3 regions of the Paenibacillus sp. JCM 18996 genome follow, and region 1 is predicted to be linked to each of the others. Evidence: predicted binding sites of a transcription regulator. Region 1 holds the regulator's gene; each other region holds the start of a gene.

Evidence for each region. The regulator Rex, encoded in region 1, represses fermentation and respiration genes when NADH is low (regulators of the CRP and FNR family bind a similar motif). The targets are predictions, from matches to a motif close to TTGTGAAATATTTCACAA.
Region 2: a site for Rex is predicted at 9,504-9,521, ahead of nadA (quinolinate synthase NadA). Genes of this name have one in related genera too.
Region 3: a site for Rex is predicted at 8,198-8,215, ahead of ACZ5N7_RS14295 (DUF1641 domain-containing protein). Genes of this name have one in related genera too.

What each region holds. Positions count from the first base shown of each region.
Region 1 is NZ_AP043884.1:1,440,280-1,451,036, forward strand. It holds partial or broken gene ACZ5N7_RS07035 (acetate kinase) at 1-2, opposite strand, end outside; partial or broken gene ACZ5N7_RS07040 (3-hydroxyacyl-CoA dehydrogenase family protein) at 93-388, opposite strand; gene ACZ5N7_RS07045 (AAA family ATPase) at 492-2,000, opposite strand; gene ACZ5N7_RS07050 (hypothetical protein) at 1,997-2,527, opposite strand; gene ACZ5N7_RS07055 (cell wall elongation regulator TseB-like domain-containing protein) at 2,665-3,150, opposite strand; gene ACZ5N7_RS07060 (amidohydrolase) at 3,203-4,498, opposite strand; gene ACZ5N7_RS07065 (redox-sensing transcriptional repressor Rex) at 4,801-5,421, opposite strand; gene dinG (ATP-dependent DNA helicase DinG) at 5,399-8,266, opposite strand; gene ACZ5N7_RS07075 (tetratricopeptide repeat protein) at 8,398-8,970, opposite strand; gene panD (aspartate 1-decarboxylase) at 9,069-9,452, opposite strand; gene panC (pantoate--beta-alanine ligase) at 9,470-10,318, opposite strand; gene panB (3-methyl-2-oxobutanoate hydroxymethyltransferase) at 10,337-10,757, opposite strand, start outside.
Region 2 is NZ_AP043884.1:2,767,401-2,778,157, forward strand. It holds gene pabC (aminodeoxychorismate lyase) at 1-29, opposite strand, end outside; gene pabA (aminodeoxychorismate/anthranilate synthase component II) at 42-614, opposite strand; gene ACZ5N7_RS13615 (anthranilate synthase component I family protein) at 595-2,208, opposite strand; gene cysK (cysteine synthase A) at 2,273-3,211, opposite strand; gene ACZ5N7_RS13625 (peptidyl-prolyl cis-trans isomerase) at 3,304-4,248, opposite strand; gene hslO (Hsp33 family molecular chaperone HslO) at 4,299-5,165, opposite strand; gene ACZ5N7_RS13635 (type III pantothenate kinase) at 5,183-5,947, opposite strand; gene nadC (carboxylating nicotinate-nucleotide diphosphorylase) at 5,944-6,813, opposite strand; gene nadB (L-aspartate oxidase) at 6,806-8,413, opposite strand; gene nadA (quinolinate synthase NadA) at 8,451-9,389, opposite strand; gene ftsH (ATP-dependent zinc metalloprotease FtsH) at 9,715-10,757, opposite strand, start outside.
Region 3 is NZ_AP043884.1:2,901,997-2,912,753, reverse strand. It holds gene ACZ5N7_RS14340 (response regulator transcription factor) at 1-922, shown strand, start outside; gene ACZ5N7_RS14335 (sugar porter family MFS transporter) at 1,311-2,714, shown strand; gene ACZ5N7_RS14330 (YceI family protein) at 2,923-3,456, shown strand; gene ACZ5N7_RS14325 (ParM/StbA family protein) at 3,738-4,934, shown strand; gene ACZ5N7_RS14320 (hypothetical protein) at 4,984-5,412, shown strand; gene ACZ5N7_RS14315 (cold-shock protein) at 5,868-6,068, shown strand; gene ACZ5N7_RS14310 (cold-shock protein) at 6,208-6,438, shown strand; gene ACZ5N7_RS14305 (DUF3898 domain-containing protein) at 6,494-6,871, shown strand; gene ACZ5N7_RS14300 (MFS transporter) at 6,872-8,071, shown strand; gene ACZ5N7_RS14295 (DUF1641 domain-containing protein) at 8,351-8,806, shown strand; gene ACZ5N7_RS14290 (NAD(P)/FAD-dependent oxidoreductase) at 8,841-10,019, shown strand; gene ACZ5N7_RS14285 (phasin family protein) at 10,223-10,516, shown strand; gene ACZ5N7_RS14280 (ABC1 kinase family protein) at 10,518-10,757, shown strand, end outside.

The sequences.
Region 1 (10,757 bases):
AATCACCGGCTCATGCACAAGAATGGCGGATTCCATGCCGATCCTTTAATTTCGGTCATTTCGATTGTATGTTCAACAAATTGTTTCGTTCACTCGAACGTTTCGTCCGAAGTCCTCACTCCGCGCACAATTTCCACAAGATTGATTTTGAAACGGGATGAAGAAAATGAAGGCCGATCACTCATTCCGGATTGAAGGATTCAGCCGCGAGCTCCGTCAGGCTTAAAGTAGACGTATTGCTGGCGATAATGACGCCGGGCCCGACGAACGGGTTTAATTTGGCAAAGATCTCTTTCTTGGCGTCTAAATCCTCGGAGATCGTTTCAATCACCATGTCGCAGTCGGATAGTTTGCTAATGTTATCAATCTTGGCGATTCGTGATAAAACCGCAAAGTAAAGCGAAGCGTTTAAGCTTACTTGTGGTATTTTATCGGCACGCGAGCAACAAAAAAAGCCCCGGCGTAAGCCGAAGCGTTGGATGATATAGAAATCAGGCCGTAGTCAAAGCAAATTGTCCTTTAAATTCTTCCAGCAGCGCGCGGAATTGTTCGCCGGAAAGCACTTCTTCCTTAAGCAAAATATCCAGCGATTGTCCGAAGACAAATCTATATTGCTCAAGCATCTCACGCGTGCGCTTCGTCAGTTCTTCAAGAATCGCCGAGTTTTCTCTCATCAATTCTTCCTGAGTAACCATGCTACGGTCGATAATTCCCAGAGAGGTCAATCCGGAATCCATCATCGTACGCACCAGATGCAAAGCCTGGTCAAAATCGCCCTTGGAGCCTGTGCTGCGGTTGCCGTAAAACATCTCTTCGGCCACGGTACCGCCCAATGCGATAATGATCTGATGCTCAATGTAATCCTTCGTGTACAAATAACGGTCCTGTTGAGGATTGTGGCGGACATAGCCTAAAGCCTGCCCCCGCGGGCTGAGCGAAACCTGGGATACGGATCCCGGCCTCACAAGCTCCGCAGCAATAGCATGGCCCAATTCGTGGAGGGCTACTCTTTCTTTCTCTTCCTGGGTAGTTTCCTTATCGGTCTTCTCACCCATCATGACTTTATCGATCGCATGGGAAAGATGTTTCTGTTCAATCTTCTCGACATTATCCCTCATCGCGTAAATGGCGGCTTCGTTCATCACGCTTTCCAGCTGTGCGCCGGAAAATCCGAAAGTTTGCTCCGCCACTTTGTCCAAGCTGACGGTGTCGGCCAGCGGCTTGCTTGTGGCATGGATGCCCAGGATTGAAATCCGCCCTTTCTTGTCGGGAAGATCCACTCCGATATGGCGGTCAAAACGGCCAGGACGCAGCAGAGCGCTGTCGAGCATTTCCTTGCGGTTCGTTGCCGCCACAATCAGAATTCTCGGCGTCGTGCTGGTATGAATGCCGTCCATCTCCGTGAGCAGCTGGTTCAAGGTCTGATCGTACTCACGGTGTTGTCCTCCGTCCCGCTTTCCGCCGATCACATCAATCTCATCGATAAAAATAATCGCGCTGTCCTTGTTTTCCTTCTGCGCTTTGTTTCTCGCATCCTTGAACAGGTCGCGGACGCGCGATGCGCCGACACCCACGTACATTTCAACAAACTCACTGCCTGACGCGGCTACGAAGACCGAGTTGGTGTAGTGCGCTGCGGCTTTGGCCATAAGCGTCTTGCCGGTCCCCGGGGGCCCGGTGAGCAGAATGCCTTTAAGAGGGCGGATTCCAAACTTCTTGATCTCCTCATGGCGGATGAGGAAATCGAGAGATTCCTTCAATTCATGCTTGGCGCGGTCCTGCCCCCCGATTTGATCGAAGGTCAGATAGGAAGGAGTACGGCTCTTTCCTTTGCGGTCGGCCGTGATCCCTATATCGCCGCGGTTGCGGCTCATAAACAGGAGCACTCCCAGCAGCACGCCGGCAAATACAAAAGGGATGATGTTGACTCCGATGAACATTAAAAAGACGAGAACGACGGGAACGACTCCGATTATAATTTCCTTACTGTATTTACTCACTGCCATACCCCCATTTTAGCCGGAATGCGCGGTAAAATGATATATTTGTGCTGGTCGTCTTTGGATAAATGAATATAAACGTTTTTGCCGTCCATCTCCGTTGCCGCCTTCAAACCAGGTACGTTTGCAGCTTGCTTGTCCAGAGACTCCGGAATTTTGGCGTACTCCTTCTTCTCCATGGACTGGGCAACGTCAAAAAGCGCTTTGGACCACCACTGCTCGAGTTCAGGCGAAGGCTGCTGCACCACATTCAGCTTCACCTCGCGCTGTCCGATGATGGCTGCTCCTTTGTTCATGATGCTTTGATATATTTCACGCAAGTTGGCGTTAGGAGCCAGCTTGGCGTTGATCACAACTTCCTGGTCAGTGATACTGATTTGCGCGTCCTGCACGCCGGCGGACTGTTTGACTGCGTCTGTCAAAGGATTCTGCATGGCAACCGTGCGGTACACGAAGAAACCGCCAAATAATACGGATGCGGATACTATTAAAGAAACAAGTACGGGAATGAGACGAATTTTTTTCATAGAATCCACGTCCCCCTTTCAAGTTAATACACTATTAATATACCATCATAGTATATCACATAATATATCACAAATGGGATGCAAACTGTGGAAAACACAAAATGTTCAATATTTCCATAATCAAGCAAACTGTGTAATTATTGCACGCTTAATTTGTACGTATTATCAAGATCCTGGCCTTGGAAAGAATAAAAATCATAATAATACCGATCACCGTTCTGCTCTTTCATTTTGTAAAAAACTTCCCACACATACGCGTCTTGCAGCTTGCCCGGCGATATTCGAAGCACTTGCGCCCCGGGCGCCTTGGCAAGCAGCTTCTGTTTAATGGCTTCAGGCGATGCGCCTTTGTCCGCAAACTCGCTGTGTACTTCCTTGTCGCCTACCCATACGATCATCTTCTGTCCGATTTTGTCTTCGCCGTAGACGATCGTATAAGGCTTTTCCCCATTGTAAGGTTCCGCTTTGTCCACCTTGGCGAGCAGGCTCCGCTCATAGGCGGTGACGACCGCGTCCGACTTTTGTTTGAAGATCTGATCCTCGATCAGGTTATAAAAATAGGCTATGCCATAAACAGACAGGCCCAGCGCGGCAACCAGGCCGACGATCAATCTCAGTTTCATGCCAATACCCTTTCCGAATTAAACTTCAACGCTTCACTTCACTTTGCTGGATTCATCTGGTCAGCCGATCAAAGCATCTTGTAAACTCGTTCTTGATTTTTTCTTCGTCCATGGTGAGGTACTCACCGCCCCGGTACACCCAGGCGCCGTCGATGCAGACATCGGTCACATCCTTCGAGAGCGCGGAGTAAACGATGTGGGAAATGTAATCCGTCCGCGGGAAAAAATGCGGCTGGTCCACGTCAATCGCGATAAAGTCCGCCTTACAGCCTTCCTCCAGAGTCCCGACACCGTCAAGCCAAAGCGATTTAGCCCCATTTACCGTACCCAGCGCCAGTGCTTGAAACGCGGGTACGGCTGTCGGATCGCCGGAGACCCCTTTGTGAAGCAGGGCCGCAAGCCTTATTTCCTCCAGCATATCCAGATTGTTGTTGCTGGCGGAGCTGTCGGTGCCCAAGGAAACGAGCACTCCCGCTTTGAGCAGCTCGGGCACTCTCGCGATGCCGCTGGCCAATTTCAGGTTGCTGCCGGGGTTGTGCGACACATGCACGTTGTGTCTGGCCAGCGTGTCGATTTCCTCATCGTTCAAGTGAACGGCATGCGCCACAAGTGTGGGTCTGGTGAACACTCCCAGCTTTTCAAGATGGGCCACCGGCCTTAAGCCGTATTGCTCGACACTTGCCGCCACTTCCTTGACAGTTTCGGACATATGCGTATGGATCGGCAGGTCCAGGTCATGGGCAGCCTGCACAAAACGCTCAATGTAGTCAGGAGGACACGTATACGGGGCGTGCGGAGCCATCATCGTGGATATGCGTCCGTCCGCCTTCCCGTTCCAGTCCTTGGCAAATTGTACGGCTTCCCTGAGCTTGGCGTCCTGCACGTCCGCAGGGCACAATCCGATTACCCCCCGGGCGAGCACGGCGCGCATACCGGACTGTTCCACCACCGCGGCCACTTCGTCCATGTGGTCGTACATGTCGACGAAAGTGGTTGTCCCGAACTTCAGCATTTCCAGAACCGAGAGGCTTGTGCCCCAGTACACGTCTTTCGCCGTGAATTTGCCTTCAATCGGCCACATCTTCTCTTCCAGCCATACCTGCAGCGCCAGATCGTCCGCATACCCCCGCAGATAAGACATGGCGGCATGGCCGTGCGTATTGACCAGACCGGGCATATACAGCTTACGTTCTCCGTCGATGATTTCATCATACTGCTCGAGTGGAAGAGGTGCTTCCGGGCCTATGTAAGCGATGCGGCTCCCATCTATGACCATGCAGCCCTGGACTACCGGTCGAAGCTCGTTTAATGTTACAAAAATTCCGTTTTTGATGATTTTCTTCGCCAAAGTTGCAGCCTCCCGGGTATAAAAAAGTCTCCAGTTGATCGAGCTTCAATTTCAGAGTACAACTTCGTACGGACAAAATCAAGAAAACGTAAACTGCCGCGTTACGGACGCTCTTACATAGGCTGACTTAATTATACTTATGCGGAATAAAACTTCCGTTTGAATTTTATTTAAACCGCCAGTCACGGCTGCAAACCAAAAATTTCAAGCTGAAAAGCGAAGCCAAGCGCAATTACGCAAAAATCGCCAACCGTCTGAAAAGCTGTCAGGCAGCGGCGATCTGTTAATTTTATGTTGCCCGTTTAATCCAGGTAATACGCCAAGCTCTGCAGCTCCGTAGTGAAGTCCGCATGGTGAATTCTCACTTCGCCCGGTACCTTCAGAATGATCGGGGCAAAGCTGAGAATAGCCTCAATCCCTGCCTGCACAAACTGGTTGGCCACCACTTGGGCTTCGTCGGCGGGCACGGTAATGATTCCGATGCGGACTTTCATTTCCCTGATGGTAGAAGCGAGTTCTTCCATCGGCTGCACCTGCAGCTGGTTTATGACTTCCCCGATTTTTGTGGGAAACGAATCGAATACGGCGACAATCTTCATTTGATCGTTCAAATATGCATTGTAATTGCACAAAGCCCTGCCGAGATTGCCCGCCCCTACCAGAGCGACGGGAATGTGCCGGTCGAGCTTCAGAATGTGCCGGATTTTCTCGATCAAATAAGCGACCTCGTACCCGATGCCCTTCTTGCCGAACTCCCCGAAATAGGCCAGATCCTTGCGGATTTGCGCCGGATTCAAGTCCAGCTTATGCCCCAGGTCCTGAGAGGAGACGGTGGTAATGTTTTTCATGCTGAGCTCGTTCAAATAACGCAGGTAAATGGGCAGCCTGCGCACGACCGCCTCAGAGATTTTTAACGATTTCACGATGTTCCTCCCCCATCCAATCCCTGATTCTCGGCACCAAACCGGCTGTCGGCATATGCTCGATCTTGGGCCCCGGGAGAGAATACAAGAAATATCGCCCGTACTGCGTTTCTATGACCCGTGTATCGTAAATGATGACGATGCCTTTGTCCTTGGCGGTGCGCACGAGGCGCCCGAATCCCTGTTTGAACCTGATCACCGCTTGGGGCACGGAAAGCTTCATGAAAGGATTTTGATTGTTCTTCTTTACAATTTCGCTCTTCGCTTCGGTCAGAGGATGGTTAGGCGGCTGGAACGGCAGCCTGACAATAGCAAGGCAGCTCAGCGCTTCACCGGGAATATCGACCCCCTCCCAGAAGGAGCTGGTTCCCAGCAGGACGCTCGATACGCTGCTCTGGAACAATCTTGTCAGCTTGCTGCGGTTGCCGCTGTCCACTCCTTGTCCCAGTACGCCGATGCCGTAAGGCTTCAGGGCGTCCTTGAGCCCCGGGTAAGTCTGCTTTAACATCCGGTTGGAGGTAAACAGCACCAGCATCCGGCCTTTGGTCTCGATAGCCACCTCCGTGAGGGATTGAACCAGGCGCTCGACAAAAATGCTTTCCCCCTGAGGTCCCTTTATGTTCGGAAAATCCCTGGGTATGCATACCAAAGCCTGCTCCCTGTAATTAAAAGGGGATGGCAGCTGCAGCGTGACCAGCTTGTCCGATTTGCCGCCGCTCCCGACGCCCAGTTGTTCGCTTGCATACTGGAACGATTTATCTACGGAAAGCGTAGCCGAGGTCATAACGATTGATTCTTTCACGTCAAAGAAGAGCTGTTTGAGCATCGGGCTTACATCGCTGGGCACGCTGGTCAGCATCAGAGACTTGCTCTTGCCGTACGGATTGGCTTCCAGCCAGTACACATACTCCGGATCCGGCATAGTCATAAAAAAATGAAGCGCCTCCCTGTGCCGGTACAGCTGCTTAACGTTGCCCCCGAGATCCGTAATCAGTCCTTGCACATCCAGCCCGTCTCCCGCTTCCTTGATCTGCAGCAGCAGCTTCTCCAGCTGTTTGACGGTTTCGCCCATGGCAATGAAAATATTGTCTTCCATCCCTTGCAGCTGCGGCCAATGGGAAGGAGTCTGGTCTTTCTTTATTCTGAGCAGGAACTGGCCTTCGCCCTGCAAGGGATCGCTTCTGGAAGAAACCAGCGCAAACAGCTGCTCGCTTAACGCATCCCACTCTTCCTTGATTTTGACCAGCTTGGGGTAAATGTCATCGATCATGGCCTGCCACTTGGAGGCGTTCTCGTCATCGCTTGATTCGAGCTTGTAGCTAAGCTGCGGCAGCTGCCCCGAATGGCTGTCCTTGAACAGCCAGGTGAGCGTGCTGGCCAAGCCTCCGTAATACAGCTCCAGGCCGAGATGCTTGCTTGCCACTTCCTCAAAATGGTGGGCTTCATCGATCACCAGATGCTGATAAGGGGGCAGCAGGCGGTTTTCCGCCTTTGTGTCCGTAAACAGCATGGAATGGTTGGTGATGACGATATCCGCCGTATTCGCGTCGTTCTTGGCGCGGTGGTAGAAGCACTTTTTAAACCACGGACAAGAACGGTTCAGGCAAGATTCTGAATCGGACGCCACAGTGTGCCAGAAAGAAGCGCCCTTGTTGTTAAAATGCAGCTCTTCCTCGTCGCCGCGCTTGGTCTCGCTGAGCCATACGAGCATTTGCCCCGCGGTAATCCTGTCTTCCTTGCCGTACTCCAAATCCTGGAGATTGATTTTGTTCTCAAATTTGCGGAGGCACAGATAGTGGCTGCGCCCCTTGATGACCGCCGCTTTGAACGGGACGGGAAAAATGTCGTGAAGCAGCGGTACATCGCGCTCCCTCAGCTGTTCCTGGAGATTGATCGTGTGAGTGCTGACCAATACCTTTCTGTCGTGCTTCAAGCCGTAATACAAGGAAGGTATCAAATATCCGAGCGATTTGCCCGTTCCGGTCCCGGCTTCCACCATCAGGTGCTTTCCTTCCTCGTAGCTGTCTTCAACCGCCTGAATCATTTGCTCCTGCGACTCCCGGTTTTCATAAACCGCAAACTTATTCTGCAGCGTCTGCTTCAGCTGTCCGAAAAATTCCGGAAAGGGCGCGGAAAGCTGCTGCAGGTCATCTTCGTCGCGAAGCGAGTCCTCGTCGCCCCAGTCATCCACATTGATGGCGAACTGCCGGTGATACCGGTGATTGTCCGTGTCCAGGCTCGTATGCAACTCGCGGTGGATCCTTATCTCGTTGATAAACCAGCCGAAATCCGAACCGTCCCCTTCAAAGATGGCAGAGAGCCGCTGCACGGTGAGAAGAGGCAAAGTGTTCAATCTTTCAAGGCAGCGAAGCCACAGCAGAGCCGTTGCCTCAGCGTCGCTGTCCGCTTGGTGCGGGCGGTCGTGGGGAATATCGAGAGACTGGCAGACCAGTCCCAGCTGCAGGCTCGGCAAAGAGGGAAACAGCACGCGCAGCGCATCCATCGTATCCAGTATTCTGCCGCTAAACGGCATGTAACCGCTGTTCTCCAAGCTTTTTTGCAGAAAAGAGAGATCGAATCCCACATTGTGGGCCACCAAAGCGCAATCGTGGATGAGAGGCACTATTCGCGACATAACCTCGTCCGGAGATGGCGCGTCCTTCACCATCTCATCGTCGATTCCCGTCAACTCCGTGATCATGGCAGGGATCGGAATCCCCGGATTCACGAGGGAGCCATACTTGTTCACGATTTGATTGTCTTCTATAATAACCAGGCCGACCTGGGTAATTTCATCAGCAGGCTGACTGCCTGTAGTTTCAAAATCGATCACTGCGTATTTCATCGTTATTTGTTTCAATCCCTTCTTCCCTCTGCCTCCATTTTAACAGATATTTGTGAAAAAAGGGACAAGATTGTTAAAGCCGCCTCCTTCGTATTGCCGAAGCGGCGGCCGTCCATTTTAAACCAAAGGGCTCAGGATTCCAGCATGGCGAGTAAAGGCTCGACACTTCCGGGGTCCGTTTCGTACGCTTTTTTGAAATATTCGTAAGCTTCGTCAAGATTGTTGTTGTAGAGTTGAATGCAGCCCATCGCATTGTAGGAAATGGCCTTGATTTTCACGTGATTGGTCAAGGAAAGAATAAATTGAAAATGCCTATACGATTCACCGTAATTGCCGGTCCGTAAATACCCCAAAGCTAGGTATACTCTCGCCAGCAAAAATTCGGGCTGAGACTTGGTGACCGCCTCGAACTCGTCTATCGCCCGGTCGTACATCAATAGCTGATAATACCCTTGTCCCCTCTGAAAACCCTCCGTCCGCACCCATTCGCTGTCGGTCTCCGCGCCGGGTTCAATGTCCGCGCCGATCACTTTGCCCATTTTTTCTTCGAACCGCAGCCATTCTTCCACGAAGGTATCGCTCATTTTTTTCAAAAGGGTCAATTTCTCTTCCAGTACCGTTTTCTTCAGTCCGGTCGCGGTCGGATAATCTCCGGCGATCTCATCCAAAAGCTCGTGCATCGATTGGAAAAGCTGCTTGAACATGGCTAGATCCCACCTTAAAAGCAGTTGGCAAGCAGGTAGAGTGGAACGTTACAGACATTGTGCGCCGGGGAGGAGGCATTCATACGGCTTTCCAGAAGTTACATAACGGTTGCGTGCGCTTCCTCTTTCAACAATGTCCTGACCTTGTTCCCCTCGCCCATAATAGCAACGGTCGGCTTGTAGTTTTTCGCTTCTTCGCTGGTCATGATGCCATAAGAAATGATGATGACTGTGTCTCCCGGCTGGACCAATCTGGCCGCTGCGCCGTTGAGGCAGATGGTTCCTGTTCCTCTGGGTCCGGGGATGATGTAGGTTTCGAGCCTTGCTCCGTTATTATTATTGACGATTTGAACTTTTTCATTAGGGTACATATCGACCAATTCAAGCAGATCTTCGTCGATCGTAATGCTGCCTACGTAGTGCAGGTTCGCCTCGGTTACGGTGGCTTTATGGATTTTGGACTTCATCATCGTTCTGAACATAATTTGGTGTCCCTCCTTCAAGAAAATCTGGTAATGATGTTATCGATTAACCGGGTTTTGCCGAATTTCACGGCAACCGCGACAAGCACCGGTTCCTGCATGTCATGTTGGACCGGCTGCAGTCCAGGATAGGTTAGAAGCTCCACATAGTCGATCTGTGCCAAGGGCATTTTATTGATTTCACGGATGACCCCGTCCCTCACCTGTTCAGCGCCGCGGCCTTCGGCAAGCTCTTTCTCCGCCTGCCGAAGAGCGCGGTTCAGCACTAACGCCTGCCGCCGTTCCTCGTCGCTCAAATAAACGTTGCGGGAGCTCAGCGCTAGCCCGTCTTCTTCTCTGATGATCGGGCAGGGAACGACTTTCACATCTATATTCAAATCGTTTACCATTTGAGTAATGACAGCGGTCTGCTGGGCATCTTTTAAACCAAAATAAGCCCTGTCCGGCTGTACGATGTTAAACAGCTTGCTGACTACCGTGGCCACACCGTCAAAATGCCCGGGTCTTGAAGCGCCGCACAGCCGCGCGGTCAACTCGGACACTTGAACGTTAGTGCGGATGGGGTGGGGATACATTTCCCGGGCGGAAGGCATAAAGACAAAGTCGCACCCCGCGTTCTCCGCCACTTTCAAGTCACGCTCGGTATCCCGCGGGTACTTGTCGAAGTCCTCGTTTGGGCCGAATTGAATCGGATTGACGAAAATGCTCAGCACAATTGTATCATTCTCTTCTCTTGCCCGCTTGAGCAGGCTGGCATGCCCTTGATGGAGGTAGCCCATAGTCGGTATGAGACCGATGTTTGCTTCTGCGCGGCGGCGTTCTGCGAGCTTTTCCCGCAGCTGCCGGATGTTGCCGATCACTTCCATGGTTTTGTACTCCCCTTTTTACTCTTTTGAAGAAGCTCCGTATAAATAGTCAAGCAGTTCCTCATCCCCTTGAAAAACGTGCTCCCTGGACGGGAAGCTGCGGGATTTGACCTCCTGCACGTATTGGCTGATCCCGCTGCTGATTTGCTCGTTCAGATTGGCGTAGCTTTTTACAAACTTCTTTGGGAACGCAGGGCCATACTGCAGCATGTCGTGAAATACGAGAACCTGGCCGTCGCAGCGGCTGCTTGCCCCTATGCCGATCGTCGGAATCGTAATTTCCTCGGTGATCAAAGCGGACAACTCTTCAGTCATAAGCTCTAAAACAACGGCAAAAGCCCCGGCTTCCTCCAAAGCTTTGGCGCTGTCGATAAGCTTCTGCGCTTGGGCGGATTTCTTGCCCTGAACGATAAAACCGCCGATTTGGTGTATGGACTGC
Region 2 (10,757 bases), 1.3 Mb from region 1:
ATCACACTGCCGTTCATCCAAATTTTCATGACGGCTCCTTCTTATTTTACCGATTGGGACAGAAAATTACGCAAAATATGCAGCCCATAGTCGGTAATTATAGACTCCGGATGAAATTGCACTCCTTCAATGGCGTACTCTTTATGACGCAGCCCCATAATTTCTCCTTCCGCCGTGCGAGCGCTGACCTCCAGGCATTCAGGGAGCGTTTCCGCTTTAACGATCAATGAATGGTACCGGGTGGCCGTGAAAGGAGAGGGAATGCCTTCAAAGATCGTCTTTTGGTCGTGGAAAATCTCCGACGTTTTGCCGTGCATCAGCTTCTCCGCCCGTACGACCTCCCCCCCGAAGGCTTGGCCGATCGATTGGTGCCCCAGGCAGACCCCAAGGATAGGAATTTTCCCTTTAAAATGGGAAATCAGCTCAAGTGATATTCCGGCTTCATTTGGGGTGCAGGGTCCCGGAGAGATCAGGATGTGGTCCGGCTTTAACCCTTCAATGCCCTGCAGGTCAATAGCGTCATTGCGGTGAACCGCCACCTCCTGCCCAAGCTCGCCCAGGTACTGCACCAGGTTGTACGTAAAAGAATCGTAATTATCTATTACCAGAATCATTAGCAGCAAGCTCCCTTTTTGCTTCTTTATCCGCCCCGGCTTGTCCAGCAGCCTCTTTCCACTGCTCCGCGTATTGAATGGCTTTCCATAGAGCCTTCGCTTTATTCATCGACTCCGCGTACTCCTTTTCAGGTACAGAATCGATAACGATGCCCGCGCCGGCCTGGATATGGCCCATTCCTTCCGAGGTGATGAGCAGTGTTCGTATAACAATATTAAATTCCATATTTCCGTTATAGTCAATCCATCCCATAGAACCGGTGTAAGCCCCCCGTCTGACGGGTTCCAGCTCTTCGATGATTTCCATCGTACGAACTTTGGGAGCGCCTGTGATCGTCCCGCCCGGAAAGGCAGCTTCAATGACATCAAACGCGTCTTTGCCTGCGGCGAGCTCCCCCTCCACCTCCGAGACAATGTGCATTACGTGGGAGTATTTTTCAATCACCATTAAATCTTTTACCCGGACGGTGCCGTATTTGGATATTTTCCCGAGATCGTTCCGTTCCAAATCGACAAGCATAATATGCTCCGCACGTTCCTTTTCATTCTCGATCAGCTCGCCTGCCAGCCGTAAATCTTCTTCGTCATTAGCCCCACGGGGTCTTGTCCCGGCAATCGGCCTCGTCCTTACTCTGCCATCCTCCAACTGCACGAGAAGTTCAGGGGAAGCGGACACGAGCTGAAATCCTTGAAACCGAAGCATGCCCATATAAGGAGAAGGGTTAAGCAGCCGCAGCCACTCATAAATTTGTTCCGGCTCCGCATTAAGCTTACGGCTTTGACGGACGGACAGGTTAACCTGGAACACATCGCCTTGGGCAATGTACTGCTGAATTTTCTTAACAGCCCGGATAAAATCTTCCTCTTTAAAAGCGGGGGCGATTCCCTGCAGAGGATGGGTATGAAGGAGCAGCTTGTCCTTTTCGAGCATGGTTTGGAACCGTTTGTGGCGTTCCACTGTATCAGGAGTATCGTTCGAAGCGAGGATCTTTTCCCACTGCGATTTCATACGGGCGGCTCTATCGGCTGCTGTATTATATACAAACTGGAGCTGTTCCGGATCCTCGCGCATCGACTCTGTCACCGGTGAATGGACAGCCAGAAACAGCCGACCGGCTTGATGGTCCATTATCCATAATTCGTCGACCAGCAGGAACGCGTAATCCGGAGTTCCGAGATCGTCGGAAGCCGTCTCCGGCAGCTTCTCAATGAAGCGTACTGCGTCATAGCCCCAAAAGCCTGCGCAGCCTCCGACAAATTTCGGCGCACCGGCGATTTTGGGTGAACGGTAACGGGCCAGCCACTGTTTTACGAGCTGAAAAGGAGAACCGGCGTGCCGGATTTCCTTTCCGCCTTCCTTGATGACACACTCATTGCCTTTGCCTTGTATCGTAGAAAAGGAGGAAAGTCCCAGAAATGTGTACCTGCCCGTCTTTCCGCTCTCCAGAATAAAAGAAGGCCCCTCGGCCATTTCCCATGCCTGCTGCAGTGATAGAAGGCGTCTTGTGTCCATTGGTATGCTTTCAATATAAGGGATTATGGTATACTGACCGGCCCACTGCCGCCACTGCTGCCCTGTGGTTATGACCGACATGAAGGAACCTCCTTGATATAGAGAAAAAGCCCCTCTTGTCGAAGGGCTGCATCTTTAATTCGTGTTATTCTTCGAACTGGTATAGCGGTGTGCTAAGGTATCTTTCCCCGTTGCTTGGGATTACTGCAACGACACGCTTGCCCGCTCCCAATTGTTTGGCTACCTTCAAAGCTGCATAGATAGCTGCTCCGGATGATATTCCTCCCAGGATTCCCTCTTCTTTCGCCACACGGCGGGAGGTTTCAAAAGCTTGATCGTTTTCAACGGCGATGATTTCGTCGTAAACGTCCGTATCCAGAATATCCGGCACGAAGCCTGCGCCGATGCCTTGAATTTTATGAGGTCCGGGCTTGCCTCCGGAAAGCACCGGAGAAGAGGCCGGCTCAACGGCATACACCTTGATGCCAGGGAAATTTTCCTTAAGGACGCTGCCGGCTCCGGTAATCGTCCCTCCGGTTCCGATACCTGCAATGAACGCGTCCAGCTTGCCGTCGTGGGATTTGATCGCTTCCACGATTTCAGGGCCTGTCGTTTCGCGGTGAATCTTGACGTTGGCCGGGTTCTCAAACTGCTGAGGCATGAAATAATTCGCGTTGCTCGCTTTCAGCTCTTCCGCTTTCTTGATCGCACCTTTCATTCCTTCGGCGCCGGGAGTCAGCACGAGGTCGGCGCCATAAGCGCGAAGCAAGTTCCTTCTTTCCATACTCATCGTTTCCGGCATGACCAGAACCGCTTTATAACCTTTAGCCGCGGCCACCATGGCCAGTCCGATACCGGTGTTTCCGCTGGTAGGTTCGACAATCGTATCGCCGGGCTTTAACTTGCCTTCCCGTTCTGCAACCTCAATCATGGAAATGGCGATGCGGTCTTTGACGCTTGCTCCGGGGTTCTGGAATTCAAGCTTCACATAAACTTCAGCGCTTCCTTCAGGCACTACGCGGTTCAACCGTACGAGCGGCGTATCCCCGATCAATTGTGTAATATTCTGTACCAATTTAGCCATTCCAAATTCCCTCCCGCGAAATTATATCCGAGTAAATCAGTAGGATTATACGTCCATCTTATCAATGAGGGAAACTATTGTCAACTGCATTTTTAAGGACTATAGGCAGGGTCAACAATGCTTGCGTTTCTCTTGGCGCGAAGGCTGGACAGAATATCTTTTAACGGTGGAGCTTGGTGAAGCGCCAAATCTCTGCGGACTCCTTCGCGGATCATATCGACGAAATCCTTCCCTTTTTCCTTGCGTTCCTTTAAGCGGATTACGGCGTATTGGCCTTTATCGAGAGGGATCGGCGCACTGATCTGCCCGGCTTGCAAGTTTTTGGCCTCATTCATAATCGGGGCCGGAACGAACGGGTCCCCTTGGTCGACCCACCCCAAATCTCCGCCTTTGTTGGCCGTGGCGTCATCGAGCGAGCGGTCTCTTGCCACTATGGCGAAATCCGTGCCTTTTTTCAGTTCTTCTATAGCTTTCACGGCCGTTTCCTTATTGTTTAAAATCAGCTGCTGGATTCTGATCTGCACGAGCCCGGTGAACTCCTCCGGATGGCTGTTCATATAGTCCGTTATGTCCTGGTCGCTGACTTTAATGTTCTGGGTCGCAATTTTATCCAAGAGAAGCTTATTATAAACGTCTTCCCTAAGCTCAGATTTGGTCAAGCCAAGCTGCTCCTTCATTGACTTATAAAATGCATCTTCATTGTCGTAACCCTGCTGCATCCGCTTCAATTCCATATCCACTTCGCTGTCCGCTACCTTAATCCCTTTTTGCTCCGCTTCGAGCCTGACAGCTTCCCGGTCCAGCATTTCCTTCATCATCGTCTGGCCATATCGTCTCACAAGATTCATCTTAACCTCCGACTCAGTGATGACACGCCCTCCAATGGAAGCGACCGTACGGGGGGCGTCAATCGCCTGCTTCGGGATGGATCCCTCTGCGGGAGCCGCGGAAGGACGAAAGAGCAAAACCGATGCAAGAGCGGCTACGCATAATGAAAGAACGACAATTATTCCCCATAAAACCCTTACATTCCGCATTCCCGATCTCCCCAGTGTCTATCCTATTCATCTATTATAGTTGGTTTATTTTATAAAGTGTCGGCCAGCCGCTCCAGCTGTCCCTTCGAGAAGATATATTTCTCATTGCAAAAATGGCATTCCACTTCCACGCTTTCATCTTCTTCGGCAAGCTTTTGCAGCTCATTTTTGCCCAGCGATATTAAAGTTTGTTCTACCCGTTCGTGGGAGCATTTGCAGCGGAAGCGGGCGCCTGAGGTTTCCATAACGTTCACTTCGCCGACTATTTTTGTCAAAACCTGTTCCAATGTCGCTCCTTGGTCGAGCAGTGTAGTAATCGGCGGCAGCTCAGCCAACTGGCCTTCGATTTGGTCAATTTCCTCGTCGCTGAGGCCTGGAAGCAGCTGAATGATAAAGCCGCCTGCCGCGCGGATCGAGTAATCGGTATCAACCAATACGCCTAGGGCGACCGCGGAAGGGGTCTGTTCCGACTTGGCGAAATAGTAAGTAAAATCCTCCGCTATTTCCCCGGAAACGATAGGGGTGCTCCCCCGGTAGGGCTCTTTTAGCCCAAGGTCCTTGATCACATAGATGAATCCCTCGCCCACTGCGGCCGAGACGTCGAGCTTCCCGTTCGGCTTCAAGGGCAAATCGACGATAGGCTGGCCGACATACCCCCTGACTTCCCCATTTGCGTTGGCGTCAACCACAATCTGGCCTGCCGGGCCGTCCCCTTTCACTTGGATCGTCAGCTTTTCCTCCCCTTTCAGCATAGCTCCCATCATCAGCGCCACGGTTGCCGTACGTCCCAAAGCTGCAGACACTACCGGCATCGTCTGATGCCTTCTGCATAGTTCGTTGACAAGCGCGGTGGTATGGGCCGCAAAAATACGCACTTTTCCTTCCAGCGCGGTACCCCTTATCATATAGTCTTTCATAATCGATTAAATCCCTTCTATACATTTCGTTTATAAATGATTTGAAGACCCTGCAGTGTGAGCAGCGGATTGACCAGCGAGAGGGTCCGCGATTCCGATGCGATCATTTCGGCCAATCCACCGGTTGCAATGACCGTAGGTTCTGTGTTGAATTCCTCTTTTATACGTTCAACGATTCCATCCACCTGCCCGGCAAATCCAAAAACGATTCCCGCCTGCATGGAGGTAACGGTGCTGCGGCCTACCACGCTCCGCGGACGCACGAGATCTATCCTGGGCAGCTTGGCGGCCCGCTGGTATAAAGCTTCTGTGGAAATGCCTATTCCCGGCGCAACGGCCCCACCTATATATTGGCTGTTCTCGTCAATGTAGTCAAACGTCGTGGCAGTTCCAAAATCCACGACGATACATGGAGCGCCGTACAGCTCTATCGCTGCAACGGCGTTTACGATACGGTCGGCGCCTACCTCCCGAGGATTCTCATATCGGATATTCAAGCCTGTCCGAATGCCGGGCCCTACAATGAGCGGCGTCTTCTTCACATATTTTGTGCACAGATTCTCCAGCACAAACCTCAGCGGCGGCACGACCGAAGAGACGATGACTCCTTCTACCTCATCCGCATCGACGCCCGCATGATTGAACAGATTCATCATTATCATGCCGTATTCGTCAACTGTCGCGGAACGGTTCGTGCTAAGCCGCCAATGATGGGCCAGCGTTTCGCGGTCATATAATCCAAGCACGATGTTCGTATTGCCGACATCCACAACCAGAATCATAAACCGGCTCCTTTTCGCTCATTGAGGTCCAAGGAAATGTCGAGAGAAGAGACGGAGTAGGTCAATCTTCCCACGGAGATGACATCTACCCCGGAAGAAGCAATGTCTTTGATGGTCTGAAGAGTCACTGACCCCGAAGCTTCTATAACAATATGCGGCGCCATTTCTTTGATGCGATGCACCGCCGATTTCATCTGCTCCACATTCATATTGTCCAGCATAATGATGTCCGGCATGGCTGAAAGGGCCTCTTCCAGCTGATCCTGCGTCTCTACCTCGACTTCAATTTTCATCGTATGGGGAATGGCCCGGCGTGCAGAGACGATTGCCTGATTAATGCCGCCCGCGCCTTTAATATGATTATCCTTGATCATCACGGCATCATACAAGCCGAAGCGGTGATTGTGTCCGCCGCCTACGCGCACTGCGTACTTCTCCAAGGCCCGGTGGCCCGGCGTCGTCTTGCGGGTGTCCACCAGCCGGACCGGTGTTCCTTCGAGAGCTTCGACGTACTGGCGGGTACGCGTCGCAATCCCTGATAATCGCTGCAACAAGTTTAAAGCCAGCCTCTCGCCAAGCAGTATGCTGCGCGTGCTTCCCACGACTTCGGCCAACACGGCGCCTTGCTCCACAGCCTGCCCGTCTGCGGCGCGCGCAATGAATTGAAGCTCGGGATCCACCGTCTCAAACACCAGCCCAGCGACAGGCATTCCCGCCATGATGCCCGTTTCCTTTACATGTATGATACCTCTAGACTTCCGTTCTAAAGGTATTGTCGTCATCGTGGTTATGTCTCCCGTGCCGATATCTTCATCCAGCCACTGCCGGATGCTGCGGGCTATAGATTCTGTATTTAAGTTAAACATCCTCCATACTCTCCTCTGTCATTCCATTATACCGGTTAAACACGAGATGCTTCTGCCATAGATCGTCATTTCTTTCCGGAAAATCCTCGCGGTAATGGCCTCCGCGGCTTTCCCCCCGCATCAATGCGGCCTGCGAAGTCAGCATGGCGCACGTCAGAAGGTTGGCAAATTCATAGTCCTCTCTTTTAGACAGCCGGGAGCGGAAAAAAGTTTCTTGTCTTTTTAATTCTTCCATACTTTTTTTTAATCCTTCTCCCGTCCGTGTAACCCCTGCATATCTGAGCATCAGCTTTTGCAGTTTCAGCCGCTTTTCGATGACGGGCTGCCTCAGTTCGAAACGGGCGGCAGATTCCTTGATGCAGGGAACGGCGCCGACGGCCTCCATCTCAAGGATGGCTTGTACAATCCTGCTCCCGAACACAATTGCTTCCGACAGGGAGTTGCTGGCCAGACGGTTCGCCCCGTGCACACCCGTAGAGGATACCTCTCCACAGGCAAAAAGCCTTTTGACCGCAGTCTCTCCTTTTAAATCGGTTTTTACTCCTCCCATCATGTAATGGGCCGCCGGGGCAACCGGAATCCAGTCCGTGGTCATGTCCAGACCGTGGCCTAAACAAAATTCGTAAATGTTCGGAAACCGGCGTTTGATCAAGCCCTCGCTCTCATGTGTAATATCAATGTAGACGAACGTCGACTTCGTTCTTTCCATTTCCGTCACGATGGCTCTGGCCACAATATCTCGAGGAGCAAGCTCAAGCTGCGGATGGTACTTTTCCATGAACCGTTCACCGTGTATATTGCGCAGGATACCGCCTTCTCCCCTTACTGCTTCGGAAATCAGGAAACGGGGAGCACCCGGATAACAAAGCACGGTCGGATGAAACTGGATAAACTCCATATCCTGGATCTCGGCCCCCGCCCGGTAGGCAATGGCGATCCCGTCACCGGTTGCGATGTCGGGGTTCGTCGTGTACCGAAAAAGCTGCCCGGCCCCGCCCGAGCACAGGATCGTGGCATTTCCCTTGACGAATACCTTGTGTCCGTCAGGCTTTTGGACGATTGCGCCGTAGCATTCGCCCTTCTCCGTAACCAAATCGATAACAAAATGGTCGTTCCATATTTCAATGTTCGGATTCTGCTTCGCTTTCTCGGACAGAGCCCTTACGATCTCGGCTCCCGTTGCATCCCCTTGGGCGTGCAGTATTCTACGCTGGCTGTGAGCCCCTTCTTTGGTAAGGGCGAGCTCTCCATCCTCGAGGTCGAACTGGGTGCCCATGCGAATAAGATCCTGCACTCCTGCCGGTCCTTCGTGCACCAATACATCCACCGCTTTATAGGAACAAAGCCCCGCGCCGGCAAACAAAGTATCCTGTAGATGGTACTCCGGTGAATCTTCATTGGAAATAACAGCAGCAATACCCCCTTGAGCATATCGGGTATTGCTGTCCAATAATGATTTCTTGGTGACCATCAGCACTTTGCGGTGTTGGCTTGCTTTAAGCGCGGTAAACAGGCCGGCGATGCCGGCACCAATCACAATGATATCCGTTGCCACGCGCGGCAGATCATCCAAATTGAAATCAACCAAATATCTCGTCATCTGAAGCTCCCCCCGGTCTCCAACAAAGCAGCGCAAGCTACTTTACCTGGAGCATACGCTTTAAGGACAATTTAGCTTTGTCAGCCACGTCTGGACGCACATAAATCTGCGGCTGCATCGTTTCCAGGCATCGGACCACTTTCTTCAAATTGTTAACTTTCATATTCGGGCATACCAGGTATTTGGTCGCAAAATGGAACTGTTTATTCGGGCTGTCCAGACGAAGCTGGTATCCGGTCCCATCCTCCGTGCCGACAATAAACTCCTGGCAGTCAGACTCGCGGCAATACTTGATGATGGCCGTGGTGCTTCCGACGAAATCACCCATCTTCACCACCTCGGGACGGCACTCCGGATGTACCACGAACTCGGCATTCGGATACTTGGCTCTCATTTCTTCCACGTCCTTGACGGTGAGCATATCGTGAGTATTGCAGTAACCTTCCCAAATAATCATTTTTTTGTTTGTGAATTTTGATACATAGTCTCCCAAATTTTTATCCGGAACCCAGATTATCTCCTCCGACTCGATCGATTCGATCACCTTGACCGCATTGGCGGAAGTACAGCAAATGTCCGTTTCCGATTTGACATCGGCGGAAGTATTAATGTAAGCTACCACCGTTGCATTCGGATGCTGCCGCTTCAGCGATCTGAGCCCGTCGACATTGACCATGTCGGCCATTGGGCAGCCTGCGCGTTCATCGGGAATGATCACCGTCTTATTCGGCGCAAGTATCTTCGCGCTCTCCCCCATGAAGTGTACACCGCAGAATACGATCACATCCGCGTCGGTCTCCGCAGCTTTCTGTGCCAGTAAAAAGGAATCCCCTCTGAAATCGGCAACTTCCTGTATCTCATCTCGTTGATAATAATGCGCGAGAATAATGGCGTTTCGTTCTTTCTTCAGCTGAGCAATTTTTTCCTTCAATTCCTGATTTTGTTCCGCTTTCCTCTGTAAAGCCAAGGCTTCCATAGCTTCCCCCTCCGGGCGGCGACAACTCACCCTTAATTGAAAATCATGAAATGAAAGTGCAGCTCATTGACCCCGCTCGCTGAATATCTGCTGTATGGCTGCATGTCTCATTGTTTGTGAAAAAAAGCACTAACTTATTAAAAACTAAAGAATTTACATTTAATTTACACAACATTCAGGGCACTGTCAATCACGAATTTGTCACATTTGGATTGCAAAATATTTACAATTGAAATGCAGCAGCAGCCGCTTATCATTCAGGTCTATTGTAAAAATTCAAATAAAAAACCGCGCCACTAGAAAGTGGACGCGGTGTGCAGTCTTTTTATTTATTGGCATCCGGATCGTTCGGATCAGGAAGCTTCTTCGGTTCCTTGTTCTCTGTTTCCGGCACAGCTGCACTGTCTCTGATTTCTTTGGGAAAGCCCAACTTGTTGGAATCGTTCAATTGATTCTGGCCGTTGATGTTCACCTTCACTTCTTCCTCTTCAGGCGGCAACTTGCCATTCTCGATCAATTGAACAATCTGCTCTTTATCGAGCGTTTCTTTCTCCAGCAGCGTTTCGGCAATCAGGCGAACCTGATCTTTATGGTTCGTAAGAATCTCGCGAGCCCGGTTGTAGCAGCTGCGGATAATATCCTGCATCTCCTGATCGATCTCATAAGCGATCGCGTCACTGTAATTCTGCTCATGCCCGATATCCCGACCCAGGAAGACCTGTCCCTGAGCGCTGCCGAACTGCATCGGTCCGAGCTTGTCGCTCATTCCGTATTCCATGATCATCTTGCGGACAATGGAGGTCGATCTTTGAAAATCGCTGTAAGCTCCCGTTCCGATTTCTCCAATGAACAATTCCTCCGACACCCGGCCGGCCAATAAACCCGTAACCTTATCCAAAAGCTCGGATTTGGTCGACATCATCCGGTCTTCGCCTTCTTTAGGCAGCATCATGACATAACCGCCGGCGCGTCCTCTGGGAACGATGGTCACCTTGTGCACCATATCCGCATTCTCGACGTGATAACCGACAATGGTATGTCCAGCTTCATGGAAAGCGACAATGCGCTTCTCACGCTCGCTGATCACGCGGCTGCTCTTCTGCGTTCCTACGACAACACGGTCGAACGCTTCCTCAATCTCGGCCATCGAAATATCTTTACGGTTTCTACGGGCTGCGATCAGTGCCGCTTCGTTCAGCAAGTTCTCCAGATCGGCACCCGTGAAGCCGGTTGTATACCGGGCCAGCGAATCCATTCTGACATCTTTGGCCAAAGGCTTGTTCCTCGAATGCACTTTCAACACAGCTTCGCGGCCTTTCACATCCGGACGGTCCACCGTAATCTGGCGGTCAAAGCGTCCCGGACGCA
Region 3 (10,757 bases), 1.5 Mb from region 1:
AATGGCACTGGCGTTTATGGCGGACCAAGTGCAAGAAACCGATCTGGAGCAGATGGCCGATATTTTGCAGCTTTCTATAGACCTAGGCTGTTCCCTTGTGGTCGCGCTATCCGAGCTGAGGCAATCATCTGAAGAGAGGTCAGACAAGGATAAGAAACGAATTTACGATACGATAAAAAGCCTCGCTAAAGGCTTTGTCAAGGATAGGTACGGCTGTGTCGTGAGTCCCATGATCCATGGGCATATGGCAATATTTTTGATCGAAAAGGCGGAACCGGCGGGCCGCAGCTTTGCTGAAGATTCGCTTCTGCTCGGCTCAAAGCTTGTGGATTCCCTGCGTCAGCAGTGCGGTCTCGACTCCTCGGTGGGAATCGGATCAGTTAAATCGCATATTGACGGAATCAGGAGATCATACTATGAAGCCGTGTTTGCGTCAACTTACCATAAAACGTGGGGAAATGTATGCAGGTTTGACGACCTGAAGCTTCTGCGGACGGAAAATGAAGAGGAAGCTGCCCAAAGGCCTGGCATCGACAACACTTCTCAGCGCACGTATGTGGAGCTTGCGATCAGGCAGATCCGTGAAGAACGAGAGCAGCAAACATGGAATGTGCTTGACCGCGCGGCCGCGTTCATTAAAGAAAAGTTCCACGAGGAACTTTCCCTGGAAGAAGTGGCGGAGCATGTCCACTTAAATCCGCATTATTTCAGCAAAGTATTCAAACAGCAGACCGGAGAAACCTTCATTGACTATTTGACAAGGCTGCGCATTGAAAAGGCCAAAAACTTGATCGGCGACGGGCAGCTCAGTTTGAAGGAAGTCTGTTATCAGGTCGGATATAAAGACCCCAATTATTTTAGCCGCGTTTTTAAAAAGGTGACCGGGGTAACGCCGACCGAATACCGGGGCCAGCCCAAATAAAGTCAATGCCCGAGGGAGTAACGGGTTGGCTTGTGAGGTGTATAGATTTGGTTATTCAAACTGATTTAATACCCCAAAAAGGATCCCATGCCCCAAGGAGGCATGGACTTTTTTGTGTTGGCGGCGCAAAAATATGCTAGTCGCGAGCAATTCACAGATGCGGAGGGGGTCGCACTCGATATAATGCTGTTAAACAGCAAATAAGTGAAGGGAATGGCCCGATATATCAGGTTTGATGCATGGTATAATGATTCCACGGCTCGTCACAGGTCAGAAGGTGGACAAGCCAGGTGAGTTTTCATGCAAATTTCTTGACCAATGGTAAAATATAAAAAGGACCCGTGCAAGCACGGATAAGTCAGAAAGGAAAAGTGAAGTGAGCGTAAACATCAACGCACAATACGAACAAGTAAGCGAAAATAACAAGAAGCAGGATGAGCAAGTAAGCATGAAATTTGTGACGCTTGTTTCGATAGTAGCCGCTTTAGGCGGTTTGCTCTTTGGATTTGACACGGCAGTTGTGTCAGGTGCCATCGGTTTTATGAAAGAACGGTTCCTCTTAAATGACGTGCAGGTTGGCTGGGCTGTTTCCAGCTTGATTATCGGCTGTATCGCCGGGGCTGCGGGAGCGGGCGTGCTGAGCGACAGGTTCGGCCGGAAAAAAGTATTGATCTCCGCTGCGGTCCTGTTTATTATCGGATCCTTCGGTTCCGCCATTCCGGACACATTCACCGGTTATGTTATCGCCCGTATTATCGGCGGACTCGGCATCGGTATCACCTCAACTCTATGTCCTCTTTACAATGCGGAAATCGCGCCTGCCAAATATCGCGGCCGTCTGGTGGCGTTAAACCAGCTGGCGACGGTAACCGGTATTTTCCTCGTCTACTTCATAAATATGGGAATAGCCGGATATGGAGATCAGGCATGGGGCGTTTCAACCGCTTGGCGGTGGATGTTCGGATTCGGCGTTTTGCCGGGACTGCTGTTCCTTGTACTGCTGTTTTTTGTGCCCGAGAGCCCTCGTTGGTTGATCAAGCAGGGAAGGGCCGCGGAATCTCTTCCGATTTTATTGAGGATTCACGGAGAAGAATTGGCCAAAAAGGAAGTCCTTGATATTAAAGAATCGTTTAAACAGGAAAGCGGCTCCGGCCGTCAGTTGTTTGCCCCGGGCATGAGGCTTGCTCTCACCGTGGGTGTGGTACTGGCGATTCTCCAGCAGGTCACTGGAATTAACGCGATTATGTACTATGCACCGGAAATTTTCAAACAAACGGGTGCAGGCACCAATGCCTCGCTGATCCAGACGATTCTGGTCGGTTTGATTAATTTTCTGTTTACGATCCTGGCCCTGTGGCTCATAGACAAGGCAGGACGCAAGGCTCTCATGCTGGTCGGTTCCGGATTGATGGCACTGTCCCTGTTCGTCATAGGATTCGCTTTTCATACAGGCCATACTTCAGGACCTATGGTACTTATCTTTATTCTGCTGTATGTCGCTTCCTTTGCTGTGTCTCTGGGGCCGGTCGTGTGGGTAATCATGTCCGAAATTTTCCCGAACCGCATACGCGGAAAAGCCACCGCGATCGCTTCCATGGCGCTGTGGGCGGCGGATTATGTCGTTTCCCAATCGTTTCCGCCGATGCTTGCTACGGCTGGGCCGTCGGTCACCTTCTGGATATTCGGCGTGATGTCTGTGTTCACTTTCTTCTTCACCTGGCGTGTTGTCCCCGAGACAAAGGGGAAATCGCTGGAGGAAATCGAATCTTTGTGGCAGTCGAAAAAAGCATAATTACAAAATCGTCCAGGTGCCGGAAGCTGATTCCGGCATCTTTTTTTTTGTTAATATCGTATTCGCCTTAGGCCCCAAAATTAGTATAGTAACTTATGAAGGAGGAAAATTAATTTACAAAAACAGGGTTGACAATTCGAATGGGACCTAATAAACTAATGTTAGTGAATAAATAAAAGTAAGCAATAATGAATTGGAGGAATTTATAATGGCAAAAACAAAATGGACTGTTGACCCTAGTCACAGCAGCATCGATTTTTCAGTGAAACATATGATGATCGCGAAGGTAAAAGGAACTTTCCATTCCTTTGAAGCGAACATCGAGGCTGACCCTTCCGACCTGAGTTCAGCTGACATTCAAATCATCGTCGACCTTAACAGCGTGGATACCCGCAATAATGATCGTGATACGCACCTGCGCTCCGCTGACTTTTTTGACATCGAAAACCAACCGAAGATGACCTTCCAATCGACACAGATCACTAAAACGGGGGAAGGGGAATACAACGTGACCGGTGACCTGACGCTGCACGGCGTAACTCGCCCTGAGACTTTTAAAGCCTCGTTCGAAGGTGGGGGCCAAGACCCATGGGGAAACAAAAAAGTCGGGTACAGCGCGGTCGGAAGCATCAAACGGAGCGACTATGGACTGACTTATAACGCTGCGCTTGAGACAGGCGGCGTGCTCATCGGGGACGAAGTGAAGATTTCCATCGAAATTGAAGCTGCTGAACAAGCTTGAGGAATAGGCTTGGAAAAAGCCGCTGTCCGGCCAAGAAGGTCGGCCAGCGGCTTTTTCCTTTGGATAGGAAACAATGATGTTCGGTGGCGTGGATAAAATGTTAGTAATATTCAGAATTTTATGAAATCGGCAGGAAAAATGGAATTGAAATGGAATTTATTTAATTACGGGAGCTAATAGTGCGTTGTCTTGACGAAACGGAGCCCTGGCGGTTTGCATAATTACGCCAAGTGTGACAAAGTAATACCGATTCCTATTATATATAGAGGAGGCCAATCTTCATGAACTACCATTTTTTTGTAGGCAACGACAATGGAAATAGCGAGCATGACCTTATTATTGACGGAAAACCGGTCCAGCAGCCTAATGTCAACTGTACGGTGGACGAGCTGCCGTGGAGCGAAGAGCAGGCGCCTGAGAGCTTCATTAAAAACCTGCAGGAACAGCTGGTCGTAACTATCGATTCTCCGGCGGCACGGCCGGGCATGTACTATATCGGAAAATTCGCACTGGAGAGCGGCGAGATCCTGGACAATCTGCAGATCGGAATCGATCTGAAATGCGACATGGATTTGCCGCTTATCAACACGCTTGCGCAGATTGCGGCTGTAGCCGTACAGAAGGCATATGAAGAAGAGAAGACCATTCCGGAGAGCATCGAGCTGGAAGTGGATATGGCGACCGCTCTTCCGGTTACGCAGCACACGGATGAAAATTCCGCCAAGTTCGAGAAAAGGTTTATGACCGGTTCCCACCATGTGACTGTGCATCTCGGCATCCAGCGTGTGAGCGTCAGAATGACCTTCAGCTTTACGAAAGTGGTTCCTGAAGCGACGCCTGTCATTTTTACACTGCAAAAAGATGTGGAAGGCAACTGGAGAGAAGGAGACATTTTCCAGGAGTTTACCGAAACCTACGAGCTTGATGAGAAGTTCAACGGCAGTTATTTTAAGGATAAACGCATCCTTCATGTCGATATCGGGGACGGTTCGACCGAGTATCCGATTACGGAGGGCAATAAATTTCTGCGCCAGTTTGTCCACGGAAGCCATCATGGCGCAGGTTATGCCATTGAGGAAGCGTTGGATGAATTCAACCGGCTTATCCATCTTCCCGACAGCCCGCGGCAGTTTTTCAGCGACGTCATCAAGAATCCAAATCACAAATATCACGCCAGAGCGATTAAAACATTGAAAAGGCCCCTGGAAAGCCAAGTGAGACAGATCATCCAGAATGTCAAAAGACAGCTGACCAAGGCAAGAAACGAGATCGATGTGGTCTGCGTTTATGGCGGCGGCAGCATTTTGATGAGGACTATTCTGTATCCGCAGTTGAAGGAGCTTTGTGACGAGCGGGAAATCAAATTGTTATATATTCCTTCCGAATATGCGGTACAGATGAATGCGATGGGATTGGATGCTTTTGTCCGCGGAAAAATCTATGAAGCTCTGAAAAACAAGGCTATGCAGCCGGCTTAGAGATTATAAGATTCCCGGTAAAACCTAAAAGCGGCAGAAGGTGACATCCATGAAAAAAACGAAACAACCCGGCGACAATATAAGTCTGAAAACCAAAAAAACAGAAGATCCTTCCGTGATGAAGTGGATCAATGCGCAGACCAACCTGATGGATTCCATCCGTTTTCTGATCGAAAGGGAGCTGCATGAGAACGGGGTACGGAATCTGCAAGCTTTTGTACCGGCCGAACGCAGCTTTACGGCTGCAGTGCAGCAGGCGATTGGGCAAAGTCCGGTCGCGACATCGTCGGCAGCTGCGGCCCGACATATTGATAACAGGCTGATAGACGAGCCTTCGGAGGAAGCGCCGAAAGTGAAGCCGCATGAGGAGCCGAAAGAGAAGGCGAAAGTGAAGCCGCATGAGGAGCCGAAGGGCAAAGCGCCGGCCGCGCCGGTCGAGGATGATATCGACGACGAGGACATTGAGTCATGGACTTAAGAGTATGTTGAAGATAAGGCAGTGCTGAGTAATCTTAAGTATTCCTAAGTGTTACTTTATGTCACTGGTCTTAGTATAGCAAAGTACGACTAAGTAATACTTGATAATACGAAGATGTGCCGCTATATGAGAAACCAAACAACTTTTCCGCATCTATTGAATTAGTTCTTGAATTATTTGTCTGTCACATATAAGGTGGACATCTGCGAACAGCAGTGTTCACTTTTTTTTATTTGGCATTTGAAAAATCTCCGCGGAATTAAATGGCGAGAAAAAATAAATTTGCATTTCAAATCAAAAGGTGGTAATATGAACTTATTCGTAAATTGAATCCTGAATTCACTTGTTGTAAAGGGTAGTCATTTGTACGATGGAACCTTTTTCAATGTGTGAATTTTTTATTTTTATCAGAAGAATAAAAAGAACATGTTAATAAAATTTTGGAGGTTTTCCTAATGGAAACAGGTACAGTAAAATGGTTTAACGCAGAGAAAGGCTTCGGCTTTATCGAAGTGGAAGGCGGAAGCGACGTATTCGTGCATTTCAGCGCGATTACAGGCGACGGCTTCAAAACTTTGGACGAAGGCCAACGCGTTCAATTCAATGTGGTACAAGGCAACCGCGGACCGCAAGCTGAGAACGTAGTAAAACTGTAAGCCAAGCGCAAGACTGCTCTTAACAAACGTTGGGAGCAGTTTTTTTACATTTTTCAGGATTCCCCGCAAAGTACCAGGCATGACCTTCAAGGTTCCTGCTTTACTTTGCGGGGTTATTTTAATAAGGAGGGGATTTACAATGTATAATCGAAAAAAGTCGTTAGAGGACATACCACATGAAAACACTGCCATTTGGTCCTGCGAGAACGAAGATTGTACCGGTTGGATGCGTGATAACTTTGCTTTCGAGCATATGCCGACCTGCCGTCAGTGTCATTCCCCGATGGTGAGCAGCGTTAAGCTGCTGCCGCAGCTGATTAACACGAATAAAGACATGAAATCGCTGAAGAAAGGCGTGCACATTTCCTAGCCGGGGCCGCCTTGCTTAATTTTCATATTATAGAAGAAGGGCTTTCCTTTTGGAGATGCCCTTTTTCTATTTCGAAGATACGTGCATCCAATTGACAAATGAGGGATTCGCTCTGAAAATAGACATAGCCAATAAACACCACAGAAAACAAAGGAGCACATGGCAGCGGGAAGAGCAGCATCTTGAGCTGTGGGCCTTCGGGGACAAGCGGGATATGCAGGAAAAATGGACGCATGAGCATGTGATGGAGGCGGCTTCGCAGATCGTGGAGGTGCAGCCGAACTTGGAGATGAAGTTCAAGCACGACGGCGTGGCGGTGAAAGGCAAGATTGCCGACTACGGCAGCCGGATTCACATCGGGCGCTTGAATGGACGGTATATGGTGATGATCGAAGTGAATAACTGGCATTCACGGCGATGGAGGGCATTTTAAATGAAAAAGGTATTGTGGCTCGGCTGCTTGTCTTATTTATTGATCGGTTTTGCGCATGTAGTGATCGGCTCGCTGCTGCCCAAGCTTCTAGAGCACTTCGGGAGAAATTACTCGGAAGGCGGTTCTCTCATTTTTGCCCAATTTATCGGCTTCCTGGCAGGTGTTCTGGTTAGTCCGGTGTTGACGCAGCGATTGGGAAAGAAGAGTCTGCTGCTCAGCGCCATCGGTCTGTTGGCGGGGGCGGAGCTGGTGTATACGATCATCCCTTTGTGGGAGGCCCTGTATCCGATCGGCTTCATTGCCGGCTTTGGTTTCGGCACCATTGAAGCGATCATAGGTACGATTGTCATTATGGCGTTTACGGAAAAAGCTGGCAGCGCCATGAGCCGGTTGGAGGTTTTTTTCGGGCTGGGAGCTCTGATCATGCCGCTGCTGGCCGGATGGTTCGTCGCTTTCAATGTGTGGAGGTGGTCCTTTGCATTCATTGCGGTCATTTCTTTGGCTGCCTTTGTCTTATGGGCAAGACTAAGAGCCGAAGAGCTGGAAGGTGGTCTGGACCCCGGAGAATCGTCGGCTGAGCAAAATACCCCGGTGAACAATAAATTTGCCAAGGAGGAGTTGCCCGTCCTGGCCGTCCTGATCCTGTTCTTCTTTCTGTACGTAGGTACCGAAATGAGCTTTGCCAATTTTCTGCCTTCGATATTCATAGACAAGCTGGGGGTGAAGGAGGCGTGGGCTGCGCTTAGCGTTTCCATGTTCTGGGGAACGATGACCATCGGAAGGCTGTTTGCCGGCAGGCTGTCCGAACGGATCGGTTATGCGCGTTACATACAAATCGGAACCTTCAGCGCGATCGTTCTGCTGTCCGCTATTACGGCTGCCGAGCACTTGTGGAGCGCTTATGCAGCGGTTCTTCTGCTTGGCTTGATGATGTCAGGGCTGTTCGCCATCGCGCTTGTGTTTGCGAACCGGCTGCTCCAGGGGAAGACGGAGAGGACCAACAGCCTTCTTATTGCATCAGGCGGGATCGGAGGGGCCGTGCTTCCTTTTGCAGCAGGGAGAAGTATGGATCTATGGGGCAGTACGGGCACATTGTGGTTTCTTGCTGGCACAGCGGCAGTCATGTTCGGTCTCAGCGCAGCCATTCCCCGCGTTTCCGGTTCTGACCGGGAGGAAAAAGGGCCGAATCCTAGCCGGTGAACGTTATTCTTTTTCTTTCCGTCTCTTTTTTATTGCAGTTATGCATGGTGAGAGGTAAAATCGTAAATAGAGTTCCATTCGAAGCCTGGTCCTACATATTTTAGAGAAAGTAGAATGCTTCCTATGTTATGAAAACGTTCATAATTGATATGAGTGTGACCCGGCACCACGGAGAACAGTCATGCGGCAGAGGCAGTCGGCTTAATCACGTATGCGAAGCAGGGTTCGAAACCATACTACGGGATATCTGTATCTAACAGCAAAGGAGGAAATTTTTCTATGTCAGAAACTACTGCTCAACAAGCAGCCGCGCAAGAGACGGTTGCACCGGAAAATTCCACATCTTCCTCGGCAAAGCAACCGGATGTGCTCGATCAGCTGATGAAGCCGGAAGTTCAGGAATCGCTTACGATGCTGGTGGAGAATCTGCCAAAATTGACGGAAATGGTGACTCTTCTGACCAAGACCTATGATTTCGCCCAGTCCGTAGCCACCGACCGTGTGCTGATCGACGATTTGGCAGGCGGGATGCAGGAAATCGTGAAGCCAATACAGGAAAAAGCAAAGGATTACGCTGCGGCGGCTATCGAAGCGAACGATCGCGCACAGGCGGATGCGAATACCATCGGCCTATTCGGCCTGCTTAGAATGCTGAAGGATCCGCAAGTACAGAAGATGTTCCGTTTTGGACAAGCCTTCCTGGATGTATTAGCCGAACGCCAAAAAAACAAATAATCAAATATGCTGGAACAAAGGACGGAGGATGAGCATGGCGAAACATATTTTGATTCTGGGCGGCGGATACGGCGGCTTGCTAAGCGCAATGACAGCCCGCAAGTATATGTCGGCTGAAGAAGCTGCTATCACGGTCGTTAACCGTTTTCAGACCCATCAAATCATTACGGAGCTGCATCGTCTGGCAGCAGGAAATGTGAACGAGAAGGCCGTGGCGCTGCCGCTGGAGAAGCTGCTGCGCGGCAAAGACATTGATCTTAAGATCGACACGGTAAAGGAAATTTCGCCTGACGCGAAACAGGTTACCTTGGCGAGCGGCGCGAAATTGAGCTATGACGCTTTGGTCATTGCGCTGGGCAGCGAAACTGCATTCTTCGGTATTCCCGGACTGCAGGAGCACAGCTTTATCCTGAAATCCGTGGATGACGCTAACCGTCTGCGGGCGCATGTGGAAGCCCGCATCGAAGAGTACAGCAGAACCAAGAACAAAGCGGACGCGACCTTTGTGGTTGGCGGCGGCGGACTTACAGGCGTTGAGCTGGTCGGCGAATTCGCTGACATGCTTCCGGGACTCTGCCGGCAGTACGCGATCGACCCTAAAGAAATTTCCCTGCTGTGCGTAGAGGCGGCTCCAAGCATCCTTCCAGGCTTTGCACCTGAATTGATCGAGCGCGCCCAGACAAGCCTGCAGAACCGCGGAGTACAATTCTTGACCGGCCTGCCGATCACCGAGATGAAAAGTACCACCGTTTCCTTAAAGGACGGCAGCACGATCGAAACCAAGACGCTTGTTTGGACCGGCGGCGTGCAGGGCAATTCCGTAGTCGCGGGCTGCGGTATCGAAGTGAACCGCGGCCGTGCAACGGTCAATGAGTTCATGCAGTCGACTTCCCATCCCGACGTATTCCTTGCCGGAGACAGCGCAGTCGTGTTCGCACCGGAAGGACGTCCGTACCCTCCGACAGCGCAGCTGGCATGGCAGATGGGCGAGAACGTCGGCTACAATATTTTCGCTTATTTCAAAGGCGCTCCAATGCAGACGTTCAAACCGGTGTTCTCCGGTACGTTGGCCAGCTTGGGCCGCAAGGATGCCATCGGCACCGTGGGCGGGAACCAGATCCGCTTGAAAGGCTTGCCGGCATCGTTAATGAAGGAAGGCAGCAACATCCGCTACCTTTCCCACATCCACGGCCTGTTTACATTGGCGTATTAATCGGAACAAGAGAAACTGTCTATGGAGGTTTTGGCTTTTTGAAGTCAGCCGTATAGGCAGTTTTTTAAATTTTAAAAGAGAGATTTGTTATTGCGCGGGAAATAAACCTGTGCATTTTCAATGAAAAAGCTAATCTTCGAACCGAAGAGATACTATCACCTTTATTTTGGGTAATCAATATTATAATGAAGGAGGTTATGTCGATGAGTGATATTTTGAGGAAAGCCATTGCGCTGGGTCTGGGAATTACTGCCGTCAGCCGGGAAAAAGTGCAGCAGTTTGTGGATGAGCTGGTTGTCAAAGGAGAATTGGGGCGCAACGAATCGAAGGAAGTCGTGGACCGTCTGATCGCAAGAGGAGAAGAGCAGCAGAGCGAAATCAAGCGGATGGTGCAGGACCAGATTCGCAAAATTCTGGCCGACATGGATGTGGCTACGAAGCAGGATTTGCAAGAGCTGGAGCAAAAACTGAAATCCTCCGAGCCTCCAACCTTGTAATATGGCGATTAAAATCCGGCACACCAACCGCTATAAGGAAATTGTAGTGGCGCTGGTACGGCATGGCTTCGGATATATGGTAGAGGAATTGGGTCTGTTCCATTTGATTGCCCTTCCGAGAAAATGGATGCGGAGAAATCCTGAAGAAACGGCCAAGACGTCCGGGGAGCGGATTCGGCTCGTTCTTGAAGAGTTAGGCCCCACGTTTATCAAGCTCGGCCAGCTGTCCAGCACAAGGCAG